Regions from separate parts of the Ruminiclostridium josui JCM 17888 genome, predicted to be linked through region 3. Evidence: predicted binding sites of a transcription regulator. Region 3 holds the regulator's gene; each other region holds the start of a gene.

Region 1 (2,277 bases), 740 kb from region 3:
TTCTATCGGTATCTTTGGAAGGGAAATACTCATGAGGAGAGGTACTGTCAAATACAGCTACTGACAATTCTCTGATAATAACCATATCAAGACTGGCGGGATCAAAACCGCAGTGATATATCTCCACATCAAATCCTCTGTCCTTGGCAGATTGGGCTATTTTTTTCAGCATGGTAGATTTGCCCGAGCCAGGTCGCCCCTTAATAAAATACCTGCTTGACATATCAGAAGTAAGGTCCATAACAAAATCCACAGACCCTTTAGGTGTAGCACCTCCAAAGAAGCGGTTCTTGACACCTGCCTGCTTGTCTTTAGAATTATTACCGATTATAGTATTGATAGTCTCTTGAGTAAGTTCATTCATTTTGTTAAAGTCAATATTTGAAATATATATCTTTTCCCACTCATCATGAACTCTCAAGGCCTGGGCAAAGAAATTATAAGCACTTTCATAGCACATAGCAATTTGCTTATTAATTTTAAGAATTTCGTCTTTATGAGGGATTAATTTTTTACTGTCCCATGCAGTTCCAAGGTTTATGTACTCTTCAATTGCTCCAGGAGCCCTGGGCTCTACCACGTGAGGATATGTTCCGTCAACAACGCCTATTCCCAAGGAGGGAAGAATAATACCATCTACGGAGCTATTATCACAAGGGGAATGAATGTACTCTACGTCAAAACCTCTGTTGTACCACTCCTTGCCGAGCCTTTTCATAAGGGTAGATTTTCCAGTAGCAGGACCTCCTTTAAGAATAAAAAGTCTGTCGAGAAAATTAATATTGTCGTCTAAGTAATTTACAAATCCCTTCGATGAGTTTGCGCAGGCATAATAGTTAATAATTTTTGCACACAAAAAACATTCCACCTTTCAACAACTTAGGTATTATATTCTAGAATATGCAAATACTAGTAATATTGCTAAAGCATTTAACTAAAAATAACCACTTTGGCCAGGTGTGTCATGCAATATATATGATTAAAATACTTCTTTTTTAAAAGTAAGAAATTATATTGCACTAAATTAAAAACATTATAAAAATAAATGTATACCTTTAATTTTCTAATAATGAGCTTGTTAAAAATATAAGTATATTCATGTATAAAAATACACACATGAAATATTAAAACTTTAAAATTGCATATTTTCTTTTAAAAATAAAAATGTGACAAAAACATGTGTTGAAATTTATACAACTGTATGTTAAGATGGTTAGTGAAAAAATTATCAAATAAATTGCTTACTTGAAATACTGAATAGTAGCGTGTTAATCACAAATACTACTCATTGATAGCAGTATATTTTTATAAATTGAAGGGAGAATTACAATGACTACAAACAAGAAATTAGAAGCTTGGGTTAAAGAAATTGCCGACATGTGTCAGCCAGATCAGATATACTGGTGTGATGGTTCTCAGGAAGAAAACGATCGTCTTTTAAAAGAGATGGTTGATTCCGGATTGGCTAAACCTTTAAATCCTGAAAAACGTCCTGGTTGTTACTCTTTCAACAGTGATCCTTCTGACGTTGCTCGTGTTGAGAACAGAACATATATCGCTTCAAAGACAAAAGAGGAAGCAGGACCTACTAACAACTGGATTGATCCAAATGAATTAAAAGCTACTATGAAAGACCTTTACAAAGGTTGCATGAAGGGAAGAACAATGTATGTAATTCCTTTCTCAATGGGACCTATAGGTTCACCAATATCAAAAATCGGTGTTGAAATTACTGATAGCCCATACGTTGTTGTTAACATGAGAATTATGACTCGTATTGGAACAAAAGTATTGGAAACTCTCGGTGATGGAGAATTTGTACCATGCTTGCACTCAGTAGGAGCTCCTTTAGCTGAAGGCGAAAAAGATACAAAATGGCCTTGCGCTCCAATCGAAAAGAAATACATCAGCCACTTCCCAGAAGAAAAAACTATCTGGTCATATGGTTCAGGATACGGCGGAAATGCTTTGCTTGGTAAGAAGTGTTTCGCTCTCCGTATAGCATCAGTTATAGCTCGTGAAGAAGGCTGGTTGGCTGAACATATGCTTATCCTCAAGCTTACTGATCCTAAAGGCAATGTTAAATATATCTGCGGTGCTTTCCCAAGTGCTTGTGGTAAGACTAACCTTGCTATGCTTGTTCCTACAATTCCAGGATGGAAAGTTGAAACAATCGGTGATGATATAGCTTGGATGAAGTTCGGAAAAGACGGAAGATTGTATGCTATCAATCCTGAAGCAGGATTCTTCGGTGTTGCTCCTGGTACATCATTGGAT
Region 2 (2,277 bases), 1.6 Mb from region 3:
CAATAAACGGTGAAAGACAGGTGGATATGGTTATAACCACACAGGAGTTAGCAATTATGATACAGGAAAACGGTATTGTGTTTAATGAACTTGAAGACGAAGCCGTTGACATGCCTTTCGGATTTACCAGTGGAGCAGGTGTAATATTCGGTGTCAGCGGAGGTGTATCCGAGGCAGTACTTCGTTACTATTATAAGGAAAGAAACGCTTCAACCCTGAAAAGTATTTCATATTCAGGAGTGAGAGGTATGGAAGGTGTTAAGGAAGCAACAGCTGAAATTGACGGAAGAATAGTAAGAATTGGAGTAGTTCACGGTCTTAAAAATGCTGAAAAACTTATTAGAAAAATTAAAAAAGGTGAAGAAAAATTCGATTTTATTGAAGTAATGGCTTGTCCTGGAGGTTGTATAGGCGGTGCGGGACAGCCGATTCCACAGAATGAAAATGTAAGAAAATTAAGAGCAAAAGGTATATACAAGGTAGATAAGTCTTTACCCATCAAACGTTCTGATGACAATCCTACTATAGATGCTTTGTATAATGGCATTCTAAACAGTAACAGACATATTCTTCACAGAGACTAAGAAACATTAAAATTATATTTTTACAGATGTGGCTAAAAGATTAAAAGTCTTTGGCCTCATCTGTTTTAAAAAAATTAATTGTTAGCCTATAAGGCAAAAGGAGGATATTATAATGAATAAGGAAAATAAAATGTTGTGTGACGTAGCAGGTAATAACATTAGCATTTGCATGCAGTTAATGATGGTTGATGAAGCAAAAACCGATATGGAGTACTGCTGTAATAGCTGCAATAAATCATACTGTGAATTAAACCCTATGGTTTTAGGTATGGTACCCGCATTTTCAGGACGTAAATAGGCTATAGGCTTAAGAATAAAGACCTTCATACATATAATTAGATTTTTAGTAGCTAAATGGATTTGACATAAAAAATTATATAATTTAAAATTATATTGTTATTTGTTTAACAAACATAGGCGGTGGAATATATGCTTGATATATATGTTTGCGTTGGTAGTTCCTGCCATCTCAAGGGATCTTATCAGATAATTAACTGCTTTCAAAGAATGATTAAGGAAAACAATCTTGAAAGTAAAGTTGAGTTAAAAGCATCCTTTTGCATGGGACATTGCACAACAGGTGTTTGCGTTAAAATAGGCGATACTTTTTATAGTGATGTAGGCGCAATAAATGCTGAAAGTTTCTTTAATGAGAAAGTATTTAACACAATTGAAGGCAAGAAGGCATAGTGCAAATTATCTCAAATTACATAGGACTACAGACATAAATATACTACTAACTGCATAAGAGCCGTCAGGGCTATGGAGGCGACTTTATGAGCATAATTCAATTTAAAGAAGCGAACTGTAAAAACTGTTATAAATGTATACGAAGCTGCCCTGTAAACGCTATTGCATTTAAAAACGAACAGGCTGAAATCATACATGACGAGTGTATGCTTTGTGGAATTTGCCTTACGGCATGTCCTCAGAATGCAAAAAGTGTTAACAGTGATGTTGAAAAAGTTAAAAAGTTTATACAGAAACGTGAAAAAGTTTATGTGAGTCTTGCACCTTCATTTATTTCTGCATTTGACCATGATGAAAAGTGGATTTATTATGCCCTGAAAAAGCTCGGATTTACACATATAGAAGGAACAGCCAATGGTGCTTATCAGGTATCAAGGCAGTATGAAAGTCTTTTGAAGCAGAAGCAGATGAAAAACATCATAACCAGCTGCTGCTCATCAATAATATTATTAATAGAAAAATATTATCCTCAGCTCTTGGATCAGCTTGCTCCGGTAGTTTCTCCCATGATAGCTCATGCTAAAATGCTCAGGGAAACATATGGACAAAGAATAAGAGTTGTATTTATAGGACCTTGTATTTCAAAGAAAGAAGAATATAATGACCTTCAAAATGACAGTCAAATTGATGCTGTACTAACTTTTGATGATTTGGATAAGTGGTTTGAGGAAGAAGGCCTGTATGAGTCAGATGAAATTATTGACGGTATAAAAGGCTTTGATACATCAGCGAGAATATATCCCATACCTGGCGGTATCTTAAAAACTATTGACAGAAAATACAAGAAAAATTACAGATCTATTAGTGTAGATGGTGTTGAACGATGCATGGATGTTCTCCAATCCATAGTAGAAGGTGATATTGAAAATTATTTCATTGAAATGAGCAGCTGCAAAGGAGGCTGCTTGGGGGGGCCATGCATGAAACATGTACCTGGAGGATT
Region 3 (2,277 bases):
ATGGATGTTAAAAGTATATCGATTATCGGCCTGGGTCTTATTGGCGGTTCATTAGCCAAGGCCTTCAGGCATGAGTTTAGAGACATAAAAATATATGCAGTTGATAATTGTACCGAGTCTCTTATATTTGCTGAAAAAGAAGGGGTTTTAAACAAGGGCTTTAATAATTGCTGTGATGAGATATGGAATTCCGATATCATTTTCATTTGTACTCCAGTCAGCAAAACCATTAAATATGTAAATGAATTATCACATAAAATAAAAAAAGGTAGTATATTGACAGATGTAGCCAGTACCAAAGGAGAATTGCACAATTACATTGATGGCCTTGCAAACCCTCCCCTATTTGTAGGAGGACACCCTATGGCCGGAACAGAAAAATCAGGCTATACAAATTCACTAGCTCATATGTTTGAAAATGCTTATTATGTTTTGACCCCCACAAAGGGCTCTAATGACGATGCAATAAATACTTTACAAGAATTGTTAAGGAAAATAGGCGCCATACCTATTGTGGTTTCCTCCCCTGAACACGATACAGTCACAGGATGCATAAGCCATGTCCCTCATATCATAGCTTCCGCACTGGTGTCCCTTGCAAAAAATAACGAAAACAGTCAAGGCCTTATAAAGCTCCTTGCAGCAGGAGGATTCAAGGATATTACCAGAATTGCATCTTCAAATCCTTCTATGTGGGAAGACGTTGTTATAAGTAACGGGCCTGTAGTTGTAAAGCTTTTAGAGGATTTTAAACTTATAGTTGACGGTATGATAGACAATATCAAATTGGGCAAAAATAAAGAAATATATAGCTTTTTTGATAATGCGAAAGCCTTTAGAGACGGTTTTTCCAATACTGCTACCGGTCTGCTTCCAAAGCAATTTGAGCTTATCGTAGATGTTACCGATGAGCCCGGAATTATAGGAAAAATAGCAACTCTACTGGGCAATAACGGAATAAACATTAAAAATATAAATGTATCCAACAGCCGAGAGTATGAACAGGGATGCCTTAAAATTACCCTATCTGATCAGGAAAACACAGATAAAGCCTTTGAAATTCTAGAAGCTTCTTCATACATGGTATTCAGAAAAGACTAGCTTATTTTCGACACACAAAAGCCGACATATAATCAAATGTCGGCTTATTATTATTCTCTTTCAAACTTGTCATTTAATTTATATCCAAGAACCATAAGGCTGTCACTCAGATGTACGTTTTCCACTATTACATCATATGGAATTTTTAAATCCATAGGTGAGAAATTCCATAATCCCTTTACTCCCAATCTGGCAACTCTGTCAGCAACAGTAGCTGTCTCTTTGTATGGAACACAAAGCATGGCAATATCAACGGGGTTATGTAGTATAAACTCCTCAAGCAAATCAAGACTCATAACCTCAAGATTTTTGAGTTTTTTACCTATTACTTCAGGATTGACATCAAAAATTCCAATTACTTTGAATCCTCTTTTCATAAAATTCTCATAATTGGATAATGCCTGTCCCATATTTCCTGCACCAATTATAATACAATAAAAGGTTTTGTTAATACCTAGTATATTACCTATTTCATTATATAAAGACTCTACATTGTATCCATATCCCTGCTGTCCAAAACCGCCAAAACAATTTAAGTCTTGTCTTATCTGAGAAGCAGTTATTCCCATACGGCTACTTAGCTCTTTAGAAGACACTCTCTTAATACCAAGTTCAAGTAAGTAATTCAAGTATCTATGATAACGGGGAAGTCTTTTTATTACAGCCATGGAAATTTTCTTTGAAGCCATTAAAATCTTCACCTCATAATTATTAGTGTTGGTATTATATCATCTTCGTTATTTTATTGTCAATATCAGTCTGCCTCTATAACAACATTTCCTCTTATTTATATTAACATGTTAATGGGGTTTTATACTTATTTATATACTTGTTTAATGTATAAAATAGGTTAGTGTACCACTGCTAATTGTGATAAAATAGTACTTGTGTCATTTACAAAAGATTTTAAAGGAGAAATTTTAATGAAAGTTTTGCACTTAATCGGTGGAGGGGATGTTGGAGGAGCTAAAGTGCACGTTCTGTCACTTGTAAAGGAACTTACTTCTAATATAGATGTTACTCTTCTTAGCCTCAGACCGGGAGCCTTTGCAGATGAAGCCCGTGAAATGGGGATAAATGTAAAAGTAATAAAGTCCTCAAATATTATTGCAGATATACGCAACGCAATACAATTTGTTAAAAATAACAACTTTGATATTATTCATTCGCATGGTG

The links. Region 3 encodes Rex, which represses fermentation and respiration genes when NADH is low (regulators of the CRP and FNR family bind a similar motif). Its sites were predicted from a motif close to ATTGTTAANNNNTTAACAAT; they were not measured.
Region 1: the regulator Rex is predicted to act here: its motif matches at 1,214-1,233, upstream of K412_RS0109500 (phosphoenolpyruvate carboxykinase (GTP)).
Region 2: the regulator Rex is predicted to act here: its motif matches at 977-996, upstream of K412_RS0113020 ((2Fe-2S) ferredoxin domain-containing protein).

What each region holds. Positions count from the first base shown of each region.
Region 1 covers NZ_JAGE01000001.1:2,029,464-2,031,740, forward strand. The annotation lists gene K412_RS0109495 (PRK06851 family protein) at 1-856, opposite strand, end outside; gene K412_RS0109500 (phosphoenolpyruvate carboxykinase (GTP)) at 1,330-2,277, shown strand, end outside.
Region 2 covers NZ_JAGE01000001.1:2,891,496-2,893,772, forward strand. The annotation lists gene K412_RS20785 ([FeFe] hydrogenase, group A) at 1-584, shown strand, start outside; gene K412_RS0113015 (hypothetical protein) at 697-882, shown strand; gene K412_RS0113020 ((2Fe-2S) ferredoxin domain-containing protein) at 1,014-1,274, shown strand; gene K412_RS0113025 ([Fe-Fe] hydrogenase large subunit C-terminal domain-containing protein) at 1,361-2,277, shown strand, end outside.
Region 3 covers NZ_JAGE01000001.1:1,285,463-1,287,739, forward strand. The annotation lists gene K412_RS0106005 (prephenate dehydrogenase) at 1-1,101, shown strand; gene aroF (3-deoxy-7-phosphoheptulonate synthase) at 1-11, shown strand, start outside; gene K412_RS0106010 (redox-sensing transcriptional repressor Rex) at 1,152-1,790, opposite strand; gene csaB (polysaccharide pyruvyl transferase CsaB) at 2,025-2,277, shown strand, end outside.